4 regions of the Rhizobium sp. BR 317 genome follow, and region 4 is predicted to be linked to each of the others. Evidence: predicted binding sites of a transcription regulator. Region 4 holds the regulator's gene; each other region holds the start of a gene.
What was found. The regulator PhoB, encoded in region 4, activates phosphate uptake and scavenging genes when phosphate is short. The targets are predictions, from matches to a motif close to TGTCATNNANCTGTCAT.
Positions count from the first base shown of each region.

Region 1: QD357_RS07205 (DUF2794 domain-containing protein) is a predicted target of PhoB. The motif match lies at 2,783-2,799, and genes of this name have one in related genera.
Region 2: QD357_RS20555 (inorganic phosphate transporter) is a predicted target of PhoB. The motif match lies at 2,528-2,544, and genes of this name have one in related genera.
Region 3: phnF (phosphonate metabolism transcriptional regulator PhnF) is a predicted target of PhoB. The motif match lies at 2,755-2,771, and genes of this name have one in related genera.

Region 1 covers NZ_JARWLB010000003.1:447,830-453,576, forward strand. The annotation lists gene acnA (aconitate hydratase AcnA) at 1-1,479, shown strand, start outside; gene QD357_RS07200 (DUF1223 domain-containing protein) at 1,743-2,486, shown strand; gene QD357_RS07205 (DUF2794 domain-containing protein) at 2,821-3,222, shown strand; gene QD357_RS07210 (GNAT family N-acetyltransferase) at 3,263-3,820, opposite strand; gene QD357_RS07215 (Bax inhibitor-1/YccA family protein) at 3,942-4,685, opposite strand; gene QD357_RS07220 (ABC transporter permease) at 4,931-5,747, opposite strand, start outside.
Region 2 covers NZ_JARWLB010000013.1:109,676-115,422, reverse strand. The annotation lists partial or broken gene QD357_RS20565 (helix-turn-helix domain-containing protein) at 1-203, shown strand, start outside; gene QD357_RS20560 (MucR family transcriptional regulator) at 351-794, shown strand; gene QD357_RS20555 (inorganic phosphate transporter) at 879-2,480, opposite strand; gene QD357_RS20550 (GCG_CRPN prefix-to-repeats domain-containing protein) at 2,756-3,064, shown strand; gene QD357_RS20545 (hypothetical protein) at 3,206-3,841, opposite strand; gene QD357_RS20540 (CbtA family protein) at 3,876-4,616, opposite strand; gene QD357_RS20535 (CbtB domain-containing protein) at 4,629-4,838, opposite strand; cobalamin riboswitch at 4,896-4,968, opposite strand; gene QD357_RS20530 (histidine phosphatase family protein) at 5,068-5,631, shown strand; gene QD357_RS20525 (SURF1 family protein) at 5,636-5,747, opposite strand, start outside.
Region 3 covers NZ_JARWLB010000013.1:70,291-76,037, forward strand. The annotation lists gene QD357_RS20345 (ABC transporter ATP-binding protein) at 1-231, shown strand, start outside; gene dapB (4-hydroxy-tetrahydrodipicolinate reductase) at 247-1,071, shown strand; gene QD357_RS20355 (2,3-bisphosphoglycerate-dependent phosphoglycerate mutase) at 1,180-1,815, shown strand; gene phnF (phosphonate metabolism transcriptional regulator PhnF) at 2,005-2,739, opposite strand; gene phnG (phosphonate C-P lyase system protein PhnG) at 2,841-3,320, shown strand; gene phnH (phosphonate C-P lyase system protein PhnH) at 3,317-3,946, shown strand; gene QD357_RS20375 (carbon-phosphorus lyase complex subunit PhnI) at 3,950-5,059, shown strand; gene QD357_RS20380 (alpha-D-ribose 1-methylphosphonate 5-phosphate C-P-lyase PhnJ) at 5,056-5,747, shown strand, end outside.
Region 4 covers NZ_JARWLB010000007.1:125,307-130,178, forward strand. The annotation lists gene argF (ornithine carbamoyltransferase) at 1-213, opposite strand, end outside; gene QD357_RS13345 (aspartate aminotransferase family protein) at 287-1,486, opposite strand; gene QD357_RS13350 (GcrA family cell cycle regulator) at 1,912-2,436, shown strand; gene phoB (phosphate regulon transcriptional regulator PhoB) at 2,525-3,208, opposite strand; gene phoU (phosphate signaling complex protein PhoU) at 3,241-3,954, opposite strand; gene pstB (phosphate ABC transporter ATP-binding protein PstB) at 4,007-4,822, opposite strand; gene pstA (phosphate ABC transporter permease PstA) at 4,837-4,872, opposite strand, start outside.

The sequences.
Region 1 (5,747 bases), on a different contig from region 4:
TACAAGAAGCCCGGCCAGCTCTCCAACCGCTATGCGGTCGAAGGCACGGATTTCGATATCGGCCATGGTGACGTCGCAATCGCCGCCATCACCTCCTGCACCAACACCTCCAACCCGTCGGTGCTGATCGCTGCCGGCCTTCTCGCCCGCAACGCCGTTGCCAAGGGCCTGAAGAGCAAGCCGTGGGTCAAGACCTCGCTAGCACCGGGATCGCAGGTTGTCGGCGAATACCTCGCCAAGTCCGGCCTGCAGGCCGATCTCGACAAGCTCGGCTTCAACCTGGTCGGCTTCGGCTGCACCACCTGCATCGGCAACTCCGGCCCGCTGCCGGCGCCGATCTCGAAGACGATCAACGACAAGGGCCTGATCGTTTCCGGCGTTCTCTCCGGCAACCGTAACTTCGAAGGCCGCATTTCGCCTGATGTCCAGGCGAACTACCTGGCGTCCCCGCCGCTCGTCGTCGCCTATGCGCTCGCCGGCACGGTGCAGCTCGACCTGACGAAGGAGCCGATCGGCGAAGACCAGAACGGCAAGCCGGTCTACCTCAAGGACATCTGGCCGACCTCGCAGGAAGTGCAGGAATTCATCCTGAAGTACGTCACCCGCGAACTCTACGAAACCAAGTACGCCGACGTCTTCAAAGGCGATGCCAACTGGCAGGCCGTGCAGGTTCCTCCGGGCCAGACCTATGCCTGGGACGACAACTCGACCTATGTGCAGAACCCGCCTTATTTCGTGGGCATGGGCAAGACCGGCGCCGGCGTTTCCGACATCAAGGGCGCCCGCGTTCTCGGCCTCTTCGGCGACAAGATCACCACCGACCACATTTCTCCGGCCGGTTCGATCAAGGCTGCCTCGCCGGCCGGTTCCTACCTCATCGGTCATGGCGTCGGCGTTGCCGACTTCAACCAGTACGGCACGCGCCGCGGCAACCATGAAGTCATGATGCGCGGTACCTTTGCCAACATCCGCATCCGCAACCATATGCTCGGCCCGAACGGCAAGGAAGGTGGCTACACCATCCACTATCCGTCCAAGGAAGAGACGTCGATCTACGATGCGGCCATGCAGTACAAGGCCGAGGGCGTTCCGCTCGTCATCTTCGCAGGTGTCGAGTACGGCAACGGCTCGTCGCGTGACTGGGCAGCCAAGGGCACGAACCTGCTCGGCGTGCGCGCCGTCGTCGCCCAGTCGTTCGAGCGTATCCATCGCTCGAACCTGGTCGGCATGGGCGTCATCCCCTTCGTCTTCGAGGACGGCACCACCTGGGCAAGCCTCGGCCTGAAGGGTGACGAACTCGTGACGATCGAGGGCCTGGAACACATCAAGCCACGCGAGCGCAAGATCGCCAAGATCACCTATGGCGACGGCTCCGTGAAGGACGTTCCGATCATCTGCCGCATCGATACGCTGGATGAAGTGACCTACGTCAACAATGGCGGCATCCTGCAGACCGTTCTGCGCGATCTCGCGGCCTGATTGGCATTAAAACTGCCTATACACGCCGCCGGAGCATAGCTCTCCGGCGGCGTCTTGTTTTTCACGCCGATGTGTACGACGCTAACGTCTCCGGGCCTTCGTCTCACCCCTTCGTGACTTTGCGTCATCGTGCTTAGCTATTATCTCTTGTTTCAGATTTATCAGGCTTGATGAGGCCTTACGGACATCCTGAAAAGCGCGACGCGGTTTCGGGGTTCGTGCCAGCACAAGGCCTTCAAGGTCTGAGAAAGAGGTATAACGGCATGCGCTTACGGTTTTTGGTTCCACTTCTAGCAGGCATCGCGCTCGCAAGTTCGCTGCATGCGGAGGAGCTTGCCAAAATCAAGGGCGTTGTCGAACTCTTCACGTCCCAGGGCTGCGCCTCCTGTCCGCCGGCCGATGCTGCGTTTCAGAAGCTGATCCGCCAGGGCGATGTCGTCGCACTCGCCTATCACGTCGATTATTGGAATTATCTCGGCTGGAACGACACGATGGCGTCCAAGGACAATACGGCTCGGCAATATGCCTATGCCCGCACCCTCGGCCGCAGCGGGGTCTATACGCCGCAGGCGATCATCAATGGCCGCGACCATCTGAACGGTGCCGATCTAAACGCCATCAATTTCAAGCTCGATGACTTCCAGCGCCAGGGCAAGGGCCTAACGGTCCCGGTCAGTGCCGCCATGAAGGGCGACGAACTGGAGATCAAGATTGGCGCTGGCCAGGGCAAGGCTAATGTCGTCGTTGCCTATTTCGACAGGGAGCAGCAGGTTGCTCCGAAGGCCGGCGAAAACAATGGCCAGGAAATCACCTATCTGCACGCGGTTTCGGACGTCGAAACCGTTGGCATGTGGGACGGCAAGGCCATGAATGTCGTGCTGCCCGCCAATGTATTGGACAAAGCCGGTCGGCGCGGCCTGGCGGTTCTATTGCAGTCCTCGACGCCATCGGGCGACCCGGCGGCGATCATCGGCGCGACGGTCTTGACGATCGGGACCGACGGCTGATCTGCATTTTCCGACGTCAGTCGAAAAGGTCCCAATTTCGGCTTTTGCCGAAAGTTCTCTATTTTGGCTGGCACCAAAAAGAGGGAGTGCCCGGCGAGGGCGCATTCGGGGCTGGGGTTCGGTCGATACGCCCCGGCCGGGCTCGGTTTAGCGCGGCGGCGCCAAACCGGGCCCTATAGTTCCGGTAAATGGGGCGTCGTTTTGACTGAAATGCGGCGCCGCCAAGATGCGTCCTTTCAAGCGCAAGAAATTGTGAGTAGCTCTTGGTCTTGCAATTTAATGTGGCTGAGGCAAACTGTCATCTTCTTGTCATGACGCAACCCCTGGGGGATTGATGACTGATCAGCCGGAATTGCGACACGGCGAAAGCCGTTCCGTCGACACCACTTCTTCCGTCGTCGTTGATCTCAGAGAATACAAACAGAGCAAGGACCCGCTGCCGGTGACCTTCCATCGCAGGGAGCTGGACGCCATCCTATGGATCTACGGCCGCATGGTCGGCGAAGGCGAATGGCGTGACTACGCCATCGACCATCTCAGGGAAAAGGCGGTTTTCTCGGTCTTCAAGCGCGCAGGCGAGCTGCCTCTCTTCCGCATCGAGAAAAACCCCAAGCTGGCCGCTAAGCAGGGCGCGTTTGCCGTAATCAATACCAACGGCATGATCCTGAAGCGTGGCCACGACCTGAACCAGGTGCTGAAGGTTTTCGATAAGCAGCTCAAGCTGGTGGAGAAGTAGCGTTGTTCCTTCTCCCCTCGGGGAGAAGGTAAAGGCGATACTACCCCCCAAACAAAGTCCCCGGATAGACCGATGGATCGGGGTCGGTTTCTACACCCTCGCCCAGCGCCTTTTGCATCAGCATCGTGTCCAGCCAGCGGCCGTGCTTGTAGCCGGTGCCTTTCAACAGGCCCGTCTCCGTAAAACCGGCGGCGCGGTGGAGGGCGACGGAGGCTGGGTGGGCGCCGCCGATGACGGCGATCATTTGGCGGAAGCCGAGGGTCTGGCAGTTTTCCACCAGAGCTGCCAGCAGCGCTTTGCCGATGCCGCGGCCGCGCGCTTCAGGCGCGAGATAGATCGAATCCTCCACCATCCAGCGATAGGCCGGCCGCGTGCGGAACGCGGAAGCGTAGGCATAGCCCAAGAAGGCGCCGTCTTCGCCTTCTGCGGCGATATAGGGGTAGCCTTTGTCGCGGATACCCTGGAAGCGGCCAGCCATTTCCTCTTCGCCCGGCGGGGTGATCTCATAGCTTGCCGTGCCGTTCAAAACGGAGTCGCGGTAGATGGCGGTGATAAAGGGAAGGTCGGCGGAGGTGGCGTTGCGAAGGCGGAAGGACATCTGCGTTTATTGCCTGATCTGCGATTCCAAAACGCAGATATAAAGCCGCGTGTGAAGCTGCAAGGCAAACAAAAAAGGCGGCCGGAGCCGCCTTTTCGAACGATCATTCATGTCGCAGCAATTATTTGCGGTTGCCCATGAATTGCAGCAGGAACATGAACAGGTTGATGAAGTCCAGGTAAAGCGTCAGCGCGCCCATGATCGCCTTGCGGCCAGCAACGGCAACGTCGTCGGCTTCATAGTACATTTCCTTGATCCGCTGCGTATCCCAGGCGGTCAGGCCTGCGAAGATCAGCACGCCGATCGCCGAGATGGCGAACTGCAGGGCGGACGAATGCAGGAAAATGTTGACGAGCATGGCGATGATCAGGCCGAAAAGACCCATCATCATGAACGAGCCCATCGCGGACAGGTTACGCTTCGTCGTGTAGCCGAACAGCGACAGCGCGCCGAAGGAGGCGGCGGTCACGAAGAAGGTCTGCACGACGCTCTGGCCGGTGTAGATGATGAAGATCGACGACAGCGACAGGCCCACCAACGCGGCATAGACCCAGAAGGTCGTCGTCGCGGCGGCAACGCTCATACTATTGATCCTGAAGCTCAGGAAGAACACCATCGCCAAGGGAGCGAGGATGACGACCCAACGCAGCGGGCTCAGATAGATCGCCTGACCGAAAGTTGTGAGCTGCCCGTCAGCGAAGGCGAGGGTGAATGCGAAATAGGCGGCCAAACCCGTGATCGCCAGACCCAGCGCCATCAGGTTATAGACCTTGAGCATGTAGGCTCGAAGGCCCTCATCTATCATCGCACCGGTCTGCGCACCGCTCTGGGGCGCCCGGTTTTGGTAATTGCGGAAGTCAGCCATGTTTTCCTCTTTCAAGCTCCGATGTGAGTAGCGTGTCGGGCACTTTGTCCCAGGCGCCGCTGCGGAGCTCCAGCATGCCTGCACAGAATATGAGGCTTTCACGCCCTATGCACAAGGGCTAAGCGGGGGCGGCAGGGTTAAATCGGCGTAATATCGAGCAATTTCGGGATGCTCGGTTAACGTCCAAGCATCTTGGCAGCGGACATGCCTTTCCGAAAATCCACGGCGATTTTCGTGTTCTGTGCTCAGAGTTCACGCAGGACCGGCGCTGCCTTCTGGCCGAGAATGCGCCAGGTGCCGATCAGCCCGATTCCGACCGTCAGCAGCAGTGCGATGATGAGGGTCGAAAAGGCGACGTCGGGAAGGAAGGTCGACGGCAGGTGCATGATGCGGCTGACGATGTACCAGGCCGCCACGGAACCGGCGAGCAGGGCGAAGACGGCGGTCGCTGCACCCAGCATCAGATATTCGTAGCTGAAGGCGCGGATCAGCATGGCTCGCGTCGCGCCGAGGGTCTTCAGCACGACCGCATCATGCGTGCGTGCGCGATTTCCGGCTGCGAGCGCGCCCGCAAGAACAAGCACGGATGCGATCAGCGCCACGGACGCCGCAGCGCGGATGGCGGCGGCAAGCTGGCCGACCAGCGTGTTGACGATATCGAGAGCATCCTTGACGCGGACGCTGGTGATCGTCGGATAGGTGTTGGTGACGTTCTTCAGGATGGCGGCTTCCTGCGCCGACGTCGCGCTGGGGTCGGTGAGGGTCGCGAGCCAGGCATGCGGCGCGCCCTTGAACGCGTTGGGCGAAAAGATCATGACGAAATTGATGGACAGCGATTGCCACTGGATCTTGCGGAAGCTGGCGATCTTGGCCGTCAAGTTGCGGCCGAGCACGTTGACGGTCACGGTATCGCCGAGCTTCAGACCGAGCGCCTTGCCTTCTTCGTCGGAGAAGGAGACCAGCGGTTCGCCGCTGTAATCCTTGCCCCACCATTGCCCTTCGGTAAGCGCAGCATTCTCCGGGATGGTGTCGGCATAGGTGATGCCGCGGTCGCCGCGCAAT
Region 2 (5,747 bases), on a different contig from region 4:
AGCGCAGGCTGATCCTTCAGACCCTGCGTCACTGCAACGGCAATCCAACCTATGCCGCCTTCATGCTCGGCATTCCCCTTATCGTCCTATGTACCAAGCTGGCCACCTATTTTGCCGATCCTGCAAAGGACTTTGCAGACGCCGCAGAGGATTTTGCAGATGCGGCCGGCCATGCCGAGCCCGTGGAGAAAGACCGACAATGAGCAGGCGTCCTCATCCAGGGATGCCGAAGATGCCGCAAACCAAAACCTGTGGAGTTTGAACCAATGCAAGATTCACGAATGGGTTTGTACATGAAGCAATCACGCGAGGCGGCTCACACCAGGCCACACGAGATCCGGGAAACGATGATGGACGCTTTCAGCAGCAGAAGAGACCAGCCCCAGCCGCAAATGCATGTTCTGTTTGATGGCTGTGTGAAGATTGTTTCGGCCTATGTCAGCCACAATCCCATTCTTGTCGGCAACCTTCCGAAGTTGATCGCGGATGTGCATGAAGCGTTGCAGGCTTTGGATGGATCCGCGCCTCCGCTGGAGCAAACCAGGCCGGTTCCCGCCGTCGATCTCAAGAAGTCGGTGACGAACGACTACATCATCTGCCTTGAAGATGGAAAACGCTTCAAGACGCTCAAACGGCACCTGCGCGTCCACTACGGCATGACGCCTGAGGAATATCGGGCAAAATGGGGTCTTGCTCCCAACTATCCGATGGTCGCCCAGAACTATGCGAACCGCCGTTCGGAACTCGCCAAACTCTCCGGCCTCGGCGCCAACGGTAACAAGCCGCAAGAATAATGGCGCCCTTGGGGAAGGGCGCCATCAACCTCCAGCGATATTTGCCGGCTAAACGACAGCCKGCTCGATAACTTGTGACGCCAGTTAGAAGACCTGGCGAAGCACGATGAAGAGCACGAAGGCAAGCGCGATCGAGGCCGGCAGGGTCAAGATCCAGGCCATCAGCATGTTGCGAACGGTGGACCATTGCAGGCCCGAACCGTTGGCGGCCATGGTGCCGGCGACGCCGGAGGATAGGACGTGCGTCGTCGAAACCGGCAGGCCGAGATGGTCGGCCGCACCGATCGTCAGCATGGCGACGACTTCGGCGGCTGCACCCTGGCCATACGTCAGGTGGGTCTTGCCGATCTTTTCGCCGACGGTGACGACGATGCGCTTCCAGCCGACCATGGTGCCAAGGCCGAGTGCCAGCGCCACGGCAACCTTCACCCAAAGCGGGATGAACTTGGTCGCGTGATCGACGGCGGCGTGATAGTTGGTCACGGCTTTCAGGTCGTCGGCGCTCATCGGCAGCAGCTTCTGCTTGTCGATCAGCTTCAGCGATTCACCGATCAGATAGATGTCGTTACGAACGTTGCCGACGAGGCCGTTCGGCAACTTTTCGACGCTCGGATAAGCGGCGATCTCGACGCTCGTGGCGTGGATATAGGCCTGCAGTGCCGGGGTGGTTGCGTCCGTCCAGGTCTTGCTCTTCACGGCATCGCTGACGACAGCCTTCGGGTCCGCAGGCGTGGCAACGCCGGGCTTCACATACTTGCCGAGGACAGTTTCGACCTGCGTCGAGGCTGCCTTGTAGGCATCGAGGTAGTTGATATCGGGTGTCCGGTTCAGCGCGAAAGCGGTCGGTACGAGGCCGATGAGGATGAGCATGATCAGACCCATGCCCTTCTGGCCGTCATTCGAACCGTGGGCGAAGCTGACGCCGGTGCAGGTGAAGATCAGCAGAACGCGAATCCACAGCGGAGGCGGCGCATTGCCCTTCGGCGCTTCATAGAGGTCCTTGTTGCGGATCAGAACTTTGGAAACCAGCAACAACAGCGCAGCGAGGCAGAAACCGATGATCGGCGACAGCAGCAGCGACAAGCCGACATTGCTTGCCTGCGACCAGTCGACACCGCTCGTGGCGGAACCGGCAGGGGCGAGGAACTGATTGGCAAGACCGACGCCGATGATGGAGCCGACGAGCGTGTGCGAGCTCGATGCCGGCAAGCCGAGATACCAGGTGCCGAGATTCCATACGATGGCGGCGGTCAACAGGGCGAAGACCATGGCGAGGCCGGAGCCGGAGCCGACCTGCAGGATCAGTTCGACGGGCAACAGCGCCAGGATGCCGAAGGCGACGGCACCGGAAGAGGTCAGCACGCCGAGGAAATTGAAGAAGCCCGACCAGATAACGGCAAACTCAGCCGGCAGCGAGCGGGTGTAGATGACGGTTGCGACCGCATTGGCGGTGTCATGGAAACCGTTGACGAATTCGAAGCCGAGCGCGATCAGCAGCGCCAATCCGAGCAGGATCCACGGAACCGCGGCAGCATTGGCAAGATCGCTGCCAAGGGCATAGCCAACATAGGCAAGGCCGCCAAGTACAACGATGCCGAAGATCGGCAGAAACCATTTAGCGGAACCGCCCGCGCCGTGAATAGGGTGATTGCTACCCTCAGTATTGCTTGAAACGACGTCGACCATCTCAAACTCCTTTATGACAAATAAAGTTGACCATTTAAGCGCGGTTGATGAACCTCTAATGACGCATAAAGAGATACTTATGCGGGTCATGGTTGTATCGTGCTTGCTCGCCGGCAGATGCGTTTCGCGTTAAGCGAAAGCTTATGGAAGGATCATCTCAACTTAACGTTCAACGTCTTGATTTCGCCGCGAAAATGCCTTTTTCGGTTCACCCGGCGTTCAGACGGCAGGGGTTTAAATCCGCTTGCAAGGGACTTGAAGAGAGGATCATCACGATGAGATTGTCCGTGATTGCCGTTGCTGCCGTCCTCGGCAGCCTTGTCGTATCTTCGGCAGAAGCGATGCCTATCGCTGCCGTTGGAACCGTAGCTAAAGCGCCGGTCGTAAACGTCGATTATGCCTGCGGCCGTGGCTGGCACTTGACGCCTCGCGGCGCATGCCGGCCGAACCGCTATGGACCGCCGCGCGGCTATGGCTGGGGATATTACAGAGCGCCACCGCCGCGCTGGGGTTGGTATGGCCATCGCCCCTATTATCGTGACGGCTGGGACGGTGGTTGGCGGGGCCGGCCGCGGGATTGGTGAAATCAGACACGTCGCCGTCCGGTGACGGCGGGTGCCGTCTACTAGAGCGGGGCAGCGATTCATGGAATCGCTTTTCCGCTCTATCTCTTTGTTTTTACGCATTCCAGACGGAAAACCGTTTCGCACGTTTCCTGGAATGCGCTAGTCGGCAACGACCGGCTTTATCCGCAGGAGCCGCGCGGTCCACCACAGCGCGGTCACTGCCGTCATCAGTGCCAGCATCGTCGCGGCAAGGCTTTTGCCGTGCAGAAAGATGCCGGCGAGCTGCGGCCGGACAAGGTCGGCCGTGTTGAAGCCCTCGCCACTGAAACGGCAGAGAACAAGCGATAGATTGTTGCGTACAAGCACGCCGTCGATTTCGGAGATGAGATCGCTGGCGGCCGCTTTTTCATCCTTCATCGTGCGCATCTGCAGCAGCGCCATCTTGGCCGCGGCGAGATAGGCATGCGAGCATTCGTTAAAGGGGCTGTCCTCATCCGCGACGCTTCCCGGCATGACGCCCCAAAGGCAATAGGCGCGCTGAATCTGTGCGAAGTTCAACACGCGACGGAACGCCTCGTCGGTGTCGGATGCCGATGAGGCAAGCGCAACGATACGCCCGTAGTAGGGGGCGATCACAGCCATCTCACCATGGCTCAGACTTGGTATAGGAATGCCCGCTTGGCTTCCCGACGAACCACCGGTATGCGCCTTCGCCTCTATTGGCAGGCTCAGGATGCAGATCAGGTAAAAGACCGACAATAGAATGGCTGGTTTCAGCAAGTGAGTCCCACGCATGAAGACATGCGGGGGACATATCAGGCTTGCCATTTCAGGCCCGGCGCATGGCCGTGCGGCCGTTGCGAACCTGCGGCAGATCGCGTTCGGCCCATGCCCCGAAGGCGAGGCCAAGCGTCGTCCATAGGATCGCGTGCATGCCGAGCGAAGAGATCCGGAATCGCCAGAGCACGACGGCGGAAAACTGCTCCGGCACCTCGTTGATCGCCGGCAGCAGGTATTGCACCAGGCCGATGAACACGATGTAGGCGATGCCGGCGAAGATCGCGCCGTTCCATGATCCGTAGCGCGCCGCCAACTGACGGGCGAGGGATACCGCGGCAACCATGGCGACGATGGAGGCCACGATCATCACGAAGAACAGCTCGGTCCTGGCGCCGATCGTATCCGGAGTGCCGATTGCCGGCGGATTGGCCGGATATTTGATGTCGGGAACCAACGAAATGGCGATAAAGGCGGCGATAGCCAGCAGGGCGGCAGTGCCGCGCGCGCCAAAGGGGCTGACACGGCCGTAGACATAGGCGAAGACCAGGGCAAAAAGCCCGCCGACCGCTGCGGCATAGATGATGATGCCGGTAAAGAGACCGAGGCCCGCCTGCGTGGCGCGGCTGACGATCTCCGGTTCCGGCATTTCACCTGCCGCCTGGGCAGCCTGCTCCTCAAACGCGATCGCTCGATCGACGAGCGGCTCGCCGAACGTATGCGCGAAGGCGAAAATGAGAATGCCAGCAAGCACTCCGACCAGCATGCCGCGGAGCAAAAGGCGTCCAACCATGAGCGTTACCCCTTAGTGGCAGGGGAAGCCGAGCAGGTGGCGCGCGTCATGCACGAATTCGTGCACGTAGGATCCGGAGAACAGCGCCGTCGCGCCTTCTTCTGCGCCGATGAAATAGATCGCCAGCATGAGGAGAAGCCCGGCAAAGATCGCCCAGGGCAGGATTTCGCCAGCCGGGATCGGAGTCGGGATTGCGGTCGGTGCGAATGTGGTGTCAGACATTGTATTCCCTTTTTTGAATAACGCGTTCCATTTGCGGAAGGGTTTTTTACGGGAAGGGTCTGGCTCTCTAGGGGCGGTATCCGCCCTTCGATTACAGTGGCGCGACCGCGCCGGGATTGCACCGGCTTCCACACCCGTAACACTAAGTTTATATCTGGCAGCAAAGATAGTTGTCAATCAAACGCCATCGCGATGCGAAATCGCGACAAGGATGGAGTTATCGAGCTGTATGAAAGGGCGTCTGAGCTGGATTTGTCACGGGCCGACCCGCGCCAATCGTGAGGGACGCTTTCCCGGCGACGAGCCGCTGGAGGCAAAAGCGCTCGAGCGTATTCAACTGCCGTCCGGGCTCGCAACGGTCGACCGGGCGTGGACGAGCCCGGCGCTGCGGGCTCGGCAGACGGCTGCGGCTTGCGGGCTCGACGTCAGGGAGGAGCTGTCTTTCCGGGAGTGCGACTACGGGCGCTGGCAGGGCAGGCCGATCACCGAACTGCATGAGAGCGATCCGGAAGCGCTGACGCAGTGGATGCTGGATTTCGATGCGGCGCCGCATGGTGGCGAGCCCTTGTCCGCCGTGCTCGCCCGCGTCGGAGATTGGATGAAGACCCACATCGGCGATGGCGGTCACACCGTCGTCGTTACGCATGCGACCATCATTCGCGCCGCCATTCTCCATGTGCTGCAAGCGCCGCCTGCGGCGTTCTGGACCATCGACATCGAGCCGCTCGGCATCGTGGAGATGACCAGCGATGGCCGCCGCTGGCAGCTTCGTTTTCCGAATGCTGCAAGATAGCGCTCTAGTGGCGCGCCTTCCCCCGCTGCCCCTCGAAATAGACGAGATAGGCGGCAAGGCCTGATGTCATCACGGCAAGCCCGTACCAGGTGATGGCGTAGACGAGATGATTGTTG
Region 3 (5,747 bases), on a different contig from region 4:
TCGGAAGCAGCCGTGCAGAAGGCGCTGGACGAAGCCATGAGCGGCCGCACCGTCGTCGTCATCGCCCATCGCCTGTCGACGGTCGTGCGGGCGGAAAAGATCATTGTCATGCAGAACGGGCGCGTCGTCGAAGAGGGCAACCACGAGACGCTTGCGACCGCCGACAATGGCCTTTACGCTCGCCTCAACAACCTCCAGCGGCCGGCCGTTTCCGGCACTTCCCGCAAATAAGACGATTGAGAAGACATGACCGATGATGCGATGAAGCTGGTGGTGGTGGGCGCAGCCGGACGTATGGGCCAAGCCCTGATCCGCCTCATCCACGCCACGGAAGGTGTTACCCTGCACGCCGCGGTCGCCCGTCCCGGTTCCGCCTTCATCGGCAAGGATGCCGGCGAAATTGCCGGGCTGGGGCCGATCGGCATTCCCGTCACCGACGATCCGCTTTCAGCCTTCCTGCATGCCGAAGGCGTGATCGACTTCACCACACCGGCCACCAGCGTCACCTTCGCAGGCCTCGCCGCCCAGGCGCGCGTCGTCCACATCATCGGCACGACCGGCTGCTCGGCGGAAGACGAAGCCAAGTTCAAGGCTGCTTCCCGCCACGCTCGCATCGTCAAATCGGGCAATATGGGCCTCGGCATCAACCTCTTGAGCGTCCTTGTCGAGCAGGCGGCGCGAGCGCTTCCGCCGGCAGATTGGGACATCGAAGTGCTGGAGATGCATCACAAGCACAAGGTCGACGCCCCCTCCGGCACCGCGTTGCTGCTCGGCCAGGCGGCGGCGAAGGGCCGCGGCATCGATCTCGACGATCATTCCGTGCGCGTGCGCGACGGCCATACCGGTCCGCGGCCAGTCGGCACCATCGGTTTCGCCACGCTGCGCGGCGGCGCCGTCATCGGCGACCATTCCGTCATCTTCGCCGGCGAAGGCGAACGCCTGACATTGTCCCACAGCGCCGGTGACCGCTCGCTGTTTGCCCGCGGCGCGCTTCAGGCCGCGCTCTGGGCGCGCGACAAGAAACCCGGCCTTTATTCCATGCTCGACGTCCTCGGGCTTTCCACACGCTGATCCCATCCTGGAGTGGTGAACCGCTCCAGCCTTTTGTTCTCACGCAATTCCGCACGGAAAACCGCCACGCACTTTTCCTGGAATTGCTCTATCAAGGAGGAATATTTCATGAGCGGTACTCTCGTCCTCGTTCGCCATGGGCAGAGCGACTGGAATTTGAAGAATCTTTTTACCGGCTGGAAGGACCCCGACCTCACCGAACTCGGCATCCAAGAAGCCAGGACCGGTGGCAAGGCGCTCGCCGATTACGGCATCAAGTACGATGTCGCCTTCACCTCGGCGCTGACGCGTGCCCAGCACACGCTGAAGATCATCCTCGATGAAGTCGGCCAGCCCGGTCTCGAAACCATCAAGGATCAGGCGCTGAACGAGCGCGACTACGGCGATCTTTCGGGCCTGAACAAGGACGATGCCCGCGCCAAGTGGGGCGAAGAGCAGGTGCATGTCTGGCGCCGCTCCTACGACGTCCCGCCGCCCGGCGGCGAAAGCCTGCGCGACACCGGCGCCCGTGTCTGGCCCTATTACCTCACGGAAATCCTGCCGCGCGTGCTCGCCGGCCAAAAGGTACTGGTCGCCGCCCACGGCAACTCGCTGCGTTCGCTGGTGATGGTCCTCGACCGGCTCAGCAAGGAACAGATCCTGTCGCTCAACCTCGCGACCGGCGTGCCGATGGTCTACAAGCTCAACGCCGACTCCACCGTCGCTTCCAAGGAAGTGCTCGGCGACATGTCCGGCGCGCATTGAGCGTAACCAAATAACGCCTGAAAGCCCCTCACCCTAGCCCTCTCCCCGTTTTACGGGGAAAGGGGACGACCTTTGTACCCTCGTCTCGACAGGTTAGTAGAGGGAAGGCTGTGGGGCGCGCGCCCATCCCCTTCTCCCCGCTTGCGGGGAGAAGGGGGCCGACAGGTCGAATGAGGGGCTAGCCCACCCTCAATTCTCAACGGTGAACCGCACTCTGTCGGCGGCGAAGCGGGAGATCGAATATTGCACAGGGATATTGTCGAGATCCGCATTGAGCGCCTGGGCGACCAGCACGATGGCGCCCGGGGATAGTTGCAGGTCGGCCAGATCGCCTTCGTCGGCATGGGTCGCGGTGATCTCGGTGACGACACGCACATAATCCGGTACGCCAAGCTCGCGAAACGCCTTGGTGATCGATCCGGTCGTCCGATAAATCTCGGCAATGGCGCCGAAGCGATCCGCCGGAAACCAGCTTGTGGCGCGCGAAACCGGACGATGATCCGCCTGACCGAGCGTTTCCAGGCGCACCAGCCGGGTGCCGATCTTGATCTTGAGCTGCCGCGCCAATTCCGTACTCGCAGGCTCTTCGCTGGTCGCAAGAAGGACGCTGCGGGTCTCGCGCACCTGATCGCCAATCCCTTGTGAAAATCGCGTCCGCCTCGAAATCGGGAAGCTCAGGCGCTCCTTGCGCTCGATCAGTGTGCCGCGCCCCTGCACGGCCCTGACGATCCCTTCCTGCGCCAGTGCCGCAAGTGCGCTTCGTATCGTGTGGCGGTTGACCCCGAACTGCAGCGCCAGCGCCGTTTCCGGCGGCACCATGCCTGCTTCATCGAAATCGCCGTGATTGATCGAAGTGCGAATCCGGTCAGCAATCTGCCGCCAGAGCGCTACGCCCGTCTGTCTTTGTACCTTCTGCCCCGCCATGTCGCCTGCTGCTAATGTCACACGCTTGTCACGTCTCGCCAATAAATATAAAACTACCTTGTATGGTTGTCTATATCAATAGACATTTTGAGGATGACGCGATGAATTCAGCACAGAGACAAGAGGCGGCGGCGCAGGAGCGGCGGGAACGCAAGCGCGCCGCCGATCTGTTGGCGCGGGCCGAACGCGACGAGCTTGACGCGGCCTGGGAGGCACTGCCCGACAAACCGGTGGTCCAGCCTGTACGAGGTCCGGAAACCGGGCTCGTCATGGTGCGCGGGCGCATCGGTGGCGGCGGTTCACCCTTTAATCTCGGCGAGGTTACCGTGACGCGCGCCACCGTCAAGCTCGGCTCCGGTGCGATCGGCCACGCGCATGCTCTCGGCACCGACCGCGACAAGGTGCGGCTTGCAGCAATCTTCGATGCACTCTGGCATCAGCCCGCCACCAAGGAATTCGTGGAGAAGGCGATCCTGCTGCCGGTTACCGATCGGATTGCCGAATATGACCGCAAACGTGCCGAGGAAACGGCCGCCACCCGCGTCGATTTCTTCACCATGGTCCGCGGAGAAGACAAATGAGCCCTTCCACCACCTCCATGATCGCCGGCAACGAGGCGCTGACCGGCGGTTTTACCGATCCGGTGTTCGACGCGCAGAGCGTCTTCAAGATGATGATGGATGCCATGGCACGGCCGGGCATCATCCAGACCGTTACCTCCGACATCGCTCCGCCCGCCCAGCTCGGCATTGCAGCCGGCGCGATCAGCCTGGCGCTGTGCGACCATGACACGCCGGTCTGGCTGTCGAGCGGTCTTGCCAAATCGGCCATGCCCGCCTGGCTCAGCTTCCACACCGGCACGCCGGTGACACCGGAAAAGATCGAGGCACGCTTTGCCTTCGTCGAGGCCGGCATGGCGCTCGCCTCCTTCAACCAGTTCGCCGTCGGCACGCAGGAATATCCCGACCGTTCGACGACACTGGTTTTAGAAATCGCAGCCCTTGAGGGCGGCAAGGAACTGGCGCTCTCAGGCCCCGGCATCGCCGGTATCCGCATGATCGCTCCGATCGGCCTGCCCGATACTTTTCCGCGCATCTGGAACGACAATCGCGCGCTTTTCCCGCGCGGCGTCGATCTCGTTCTGACGGCGGAACGGCAATTCCTTTGCCTGCCGCGCACCACCAAGATCATCGCGACGGAGATGTGACGCATGTATGTTGCCGTTAAAGGCGGCGAAGCCGCCATCGCCAATGCTCACCGGCTGCTCGCCGATCGTCGCCGCGGCGATCGTTCGCTGCCTGCCATCGGCATCGACCAGATCGTCGCGCAACTGGCGCTCGCCGTCGACCGCGTCATGGCCGAAGCCTCGCTTTACGACCGCACGCTCGCCGCCCTTGCCGTTCGCCAGGCGCGCGGCGACATGATCGAAGCGATTTTCCTGCTGCGCGCCTACCGCACCACGCTGCCGCGCTTCGGCTATTCCAAGCCGCTGGATACCTCGGCGATGAAGATCGAACGCCGCATCTCCGCCACCTACAAGGACCTGCCCGGCGGCCAGCTTCTCGGTKCCACTTTCGACTATACGCACCGCCTGCTCGACCCGAGCCTGCTCACGGATATGCCGGTGGACGAGCCGATGCAGCGGCCGGCGGAAGAAGGCCGCGTGATGCGCGTCTCGGAAATTCTGAGCCAGGAAGGGCTGATCGAAGGCGACGGCGACATGCCGATCGACCACGAAACCGGCGACCTGACGCGCGAACCGATGGAATTCCCGATGACCCGCGATCTGCGCCTGCAGGCGCTCGCCCGCGGCGATGAAGGCTTCCTATTGGCGCTCGGCTATTCGACCCAGCGCGGCTATGGCCGCACCCACCCCTTCACCGGCGAAATCCGCATCGGCGAAGTGGAGGTCGAATTGGATGTGCCGGAACTCGGTTTTGCCGTGTCATTGGGTAGCATTCAGGTGACCGAATGCCAGATGGTCAACCAGTTCAAGGGTTCGGCCAAGGCACCGCCGCAGTTTACCCGCGGCTATGGCCTGGTTTTTGGCCAAAGCGAACGCAAGGCCATGGCGATGTCGCTGGTCGACCGGGCGCTCCGCGCCGATGAACTCGGCGAGGATATCGTCGCACCGGCCCAGGACGAGGAATTCGTCATCTCCCATTCCGACAACGTGCAGGCGACCGGCTTCGTCGAACATCTGAAGCTGCCGCACTATGTCGACTTCCAGGCCGAACTCGACCTGGTGCGCCGCATGCGCCGCGACTTCGAGAATGCACAGAATGCAGGCAAGGACCCGATGACGGAGGCTGCCGAATGACCGAACTCGCCACCTATAACTTCGCCTATCTCGACGAACAGACCAAGCGGATGATCCGCCGCGCCATCCTGAAGGCGATCGCCATTCCCGGTTATCAGGTGCCGTTCGCCTCGCGCGAAATGCCGATGCCCTATGGCTGGGGCACGGGCGGCGTGCAATTGACCGCCGCGATCATCGGGCCGGACGATGTGCTCAAGGTCATCGACCAAGGCGCCGACGACACGACCAACGCCGTCTCTATCCGCGCCTTCTTCCAGAAGGTGGCTGACGTCGCCGTCACCACCCGCACGGACGAGGCAACCATCATCCAGACGCGCCACCGTATCCCGGAAGGCAAGCTTGGACCCAACCAGGTGCTGGTCTATCAGGTGCCGATCCCCGAACCGCTGCGTTTCCTGGAGCCGCGCGAGACCGAGACCCGTAAGATGCATGCGCTCGAGGAATACGGCCTCATGCATGTGAAGCTCTACGAAGACATCGCCCGCAACGGCCGCATCGCCACCACCTATGCCTACCCGGTGAAGGTGGCCGGCCGTTACGTGATGGACCCCTCGCCGACGCCGAAATTCGACAATCCGAAGATGCACATGTCGGATGCGCTGCAGCTCTTCGGCGCCGGCCGCGAAAAGCGTATCTATGCCGTGCCGCCCTATACCGAAGTCGTCAGCCTCGATTTCGAGGATCATCC
Region 4 (4,872 bases):
CTCGCCGCCGAGCTGGCGCATGCCGACGTCGAAGGAGACGCGGGTGCGGGTGGACGGCTTCTCGAAGATCATCGCCAGCATCTTGCCGGCCAGCGGCTTGTCGGCCGCACCTGCCTTCAGCGCCTGCTTTCGCACGATGGCATCGTCAATGATGCTGCGCAGATCGGCAGCCGCGACGGCCGAGAGATCGAGAAAGTGTTTCGGTGAAGCCATGTCCCTACCTGTACTCCAGAAATGATAACGCCCGCTGTGAGGGCAAAAACGCCCCGATCAGCAGGCGTTGAACTCAAGCCGACTTCTTGACGCGGGCGGCGCGCAGAGATTCTGCAGCGCGTTCGATACGGACAAGGCCTTCGCGCGCCTCCTCGGCCGTGACCACCAGCGGCGGCAGCAGACGGATGACGTTGTCGCCGGCCGGCACACCCAGCAGATGTTCGGCGCGGATCGCCTGCAGTAGATCCGACTGCGGAATGGCAGCCTTGATGCCGAGCAGCAGCCCCTCGCCGCGGACATCCTCGATAATATCCGGAAAACGATCCTTGAGCGAGGCCAGACCCTGGCGGAAGACCAAGGCCACATCGCGCACATGCTGCAGGAAGCCATCCGACAGCACGACATCGAGCACGGCGTTGCCGACCGCCATGGCGAGCGGATTGCCGCCATAGGTCGAGCCATGCGTGCCCGCCTTCATGCCCGAGGCCGCCTCCGCGGTCGCAAGGCAGGCGCCGAGCGGAAAGCCACCGCCGATGCCCTTGGCGACAGCCATGATATCCGGCGTGATGCCGGCCCATTCATGGGCGAAGAGCTTGCCGGTGCGACCGACGCCACTCTGAACCTCGTCGAGGACCAGAAGCAGGCCATGCTCGTCGCAGATCTGACGCAGGCCGCGCAGGAACTCGTTGGTCGCCGGGCGGATACCGCCCTCGCCCTGCACCGGCTCGATCAGGATCGCAGCCGTAGCACCGGTAATCTCGGCACGCACGGCGTCGAGATCGCCGAAAGGCACCTGGTCGAAGCCGGGGGCCTTCGGGCCGAAACCTTCCAGGTATTTCTCCTGGCCGCCGGCAGCGATCGTCGCGATCGTGCGGCCATGGAAGGCGCCTTCGAAGGTGATGATATGGTATCTGTCGGGATGCCCCTTGAAGAACTGGTAGCGACGCGCCGTCTTGATGGCGCATTCCAGAGCCTCGGCTCCGGAATTGGTGAAGAACACCTTGTCGGCGAAGGTGGCGTCCGTCAGCCGCTTCGACAATTTCTCCTGGCCCGGCACCTCATAGAGGTTGGACAGGTGCCAGACCTTGTCAGCCTGCGACTTCAACTCTGCAACCAGATGGGGATGAGCGTGGCCAAGCGAATTCACCGCAACGCCGGCGGCAAAATCGAGGTAGCGCTCGCCGGTCTCCGTGATCAGCCACACGCCCTCGCCTCGCTCGAACCGCAGCGGAGCACGCATGTAGGTGTCATAAAGCGGCGCGGTTTCAGCCATGGCGCATTCTCCTCGATCACAACCTTTAGGGCCTGTCGTTTCCTTCGTGTGAAACGGGCCCCGGAAAATCAAAAATGCCGCCTTTCGGCGGCCTGAGCACTATTGATGTTTTGCACTGCGATGTCAACAAAACTGGCGATTTAGCAGGTGCGGCAGAGCGCCTCCGGAGGGAGGCCATCTCTTCGACAAGTTATATTGCATAAATGCCACTCACGTATAGCAAGTTGGGGAAAACCTCGAAATCGATTCCTCAAGAATCCCGCGACTCTTGTCACGGAGTCAGCCTCACACTAGGTTAAAAACCAATTACTAGACTGCATGCGGCGGAACTAGTCACCACAATTTTAAAGCGTTTCACGCCTCGACCCAATGCGAGGCAATGGTGAGGGATTCTGCCATCAGAAACGCGACAGCGGAGACAGGGCATGAATTGGACAGACGAACGCGTCGAGAAGCTGAAAAAGCTGTGGTCCGAAGGTTTGAGCGCCAGCCAGATCGCGGCACAGCTCGGTGGTGTCAGCCGTAATGCCGTCATCGGCAAAGTGCATCGCTTGAGCCTGCCAGGCCGAGCGAAGGCCGGTGGCGCAGCAACCGCAGCTCGAGCGCCGAAGCGCAATACCTCGGCCCCACGGGCGCCGAATTACGCCTCGCGCGTTGCAACCCGCACGGTTACCCGCCAGCAGGGTGCGACGATGCTCAAGGAAGAGGTCGAGATCGATACGGTCCACGAGATCGAATATCGCCCGGCCACCAATGTGGTCGTTCCGATCTCGCGCCGCCTCGGCCTGACGGAACTCACCGAACGCACCTGCAAGTGGCCGGTCGGCGACCCGCTGAAGGATGATTTTCACTTCTGCGGCAACGACAGCCCGGACTCCTCGCCCTACTGCACCTACCACCAGCGGCTGGCTTACCAGCCCGTGCATGAGCGGCGCCGGGCGGCACACTGAGCCATATCAACCATATGAAAAACGGGCCGAAAGGCCCGTTTTCTGTTTCCGCCGCCATGTTGGAGGACGGCCCGCCGGGTTTCCCCGATCAGGCCTCCATAGAATAACCCGCGCCGCGAACGGTGCGGATGACATCCTGCATATTGGAGAAATTCAGCGCTTTGCGCAGACGGCCGACATGCACGTCGACGGTGCGTTCGTCGACATAGATATCGTGCCCCCACACGCCGTCGAGCAACTGAGAGCGCGAGAAGACACGGCCGGGCGATGACATCAGGAATTCCAGCAGGCGGAATTCCGTCGGCCCCAACCGCACTTCACGGCTCTTGCGGTGGACGCGATGGGTCTCGCGGTCCAGTTCGATATCGCCACAGCGCAGGACCGTGGACAGAACCTCCGGGCGGGCTCGGCGCAGCATTGCCTTGACGCGGGCCATCAGCTCCGGCGTCGAGAACGGCTTGACGACATAGTKGTCCGCGCCGGTGGAAAGGCCGCGCACGCGCTCGCTTTCCTCGCCGCGAGCGGTGAGCATGATGATCGGCAGGCGCTCCGTCTCCGGCCGCATACGCAGCCGACGGCAGAGCTCGATGCCGGACACGCCMGGGAGCATCCAATCGAGGATCAGAAGATCGGGGATGCGCTCCTGGAGGCGCAGCTCGGCTTCGTCGCCTCTCAGGATAGTGTCGACCTCGAAGCCTTCCGCCTCGAGATTATAGCGCAGCAGAACGCTTAGCGCTTCCTCGTCTTCTACAACAGCTACTCTCGGAACCATGCGCCTCTGGTCTCCTTCTCTTGGCGTCTACTTTATTCCGTCACTGCACCGACGGTGTTGGCGGTATCGTCCTTCGGGCGCTCGCCTTCGGGCTGGGCACCGGTCGCCATGTAATAGATCGTCTCGGCGATGTTGGTGGCATGGTCGCCGATGCGCTCGATGTTCTTGGCGCAGAAAAGAAGATGCGTGCAGGTGGTGATGTTGCGCGGATCTTCCATCATGTAGGTCAGCATCTCGCGGAAGAGCGAGGTGTACATGGCGTCGATTTCCTCATCGCGCTCGCGGATCGACACGGCCTTGTCGGGCGAACGGGTCGAGTAGACGTCGAGCACTTCCTTGAGCTGGACGAGCGCCAGTTCGGAGAGGTGTTCGATGCCGCGGGCGAGACGCCGCGGAACGCCGGTGCCCTGCACGGCGATGACGCGCTTTGCGGTGTTCTTGCCGAGATCGCCAACGCGTTCCAGATCGGAAGCGATGCGGATGGAGCCCATGATTTCACGAAGGTCGGCAGCCATCGGCTGGCGGCGGGCGATGGTGACGATCGCCTTGTCGCCGACTTCGCGCTCGGCGTGGTCGAGAATGACGTCGTCGGAGATGACCTTCTGCGCCAGAGCGGCATCGCCGTTGACCAGCGCGCGGACGCTGTCGCTGACCATCTGCTCCGCCAGGCCGCCCATTTCGGAAATGCGGCGCGTCAGGAACTTCAGGTCCTCGTCATAAGCAGAGAGAATGTGTGTAGAGACCATTTTTCTATCCTCAAGGTGAAAGGTGCGAAGGGAACCGCGCGGGGGAGCATCATCAGCCAAAACGGCCCATGATGTAATCCTGCGTGCGGAAATCATCGGGATTGGTGAACATCTTATCGGTATCGTTCTCCTCGACCAGATGGCCGAGATGAAACATTGCGGTACGCTGCGAAACGCGGGCTGCTTGCTGCATGGAATGCGTCACGATGACGATCGTGAAGTTTTCCCGAAGCTCATGAATGAGTTCCTCGACTTTGGCGGTGGCAATCGGATCGAGCGCCGAACACGGCTCGTCCATGAGAATGACCTCCGGACTGACAGCGACGGCACGGGCGATGCAAAGGCGCTGCTGCTGGCCGCCGGAGAGGCTGGTCCCTGCCTCAAAAAGCCGGTCCTTCACCTCGCCCCACAGCCCGGCCTTCTGAAGGCTGGTTTCGACGATATGGTCGAGATCGGTCTTGGACCGATGCAGGCCATGGATACGCGGGCCATAGGCGACATTCTCGTATATCGACTTCGGGAACGGATTGGGCTTCTGGAACACCATTCCGACGCGGGCGCGCAGCTCAACAACGTCGATGCTGTTGTCGTATATATCCTGATCGTCGAGCGTGATCTTGCCGGTGACGCGGCAGGTGTCGATCGTATCGTTCATGCGATTGAGGCAACGCAGGAAAGTGGACTTGCCGCAGCCGGAAGGACCGATCAGCGCGGTGACCGTGTTGGCGCGGATGTTCAGGTCGACATCGAACAGCGCACGCTTGTCGCCGTAATAGACCGAGACAGCCTGGCCGATCATCTTATAGGGGATCGTCATCATCTTCCTGGCCAGTGCTTTTTCGCTCGCGGCTTCCGTCATCATGTTCATTCCATCGCCTCCTGTCACCAGCGCCGCTCAAAGCGACGGCGCAGCAGGAT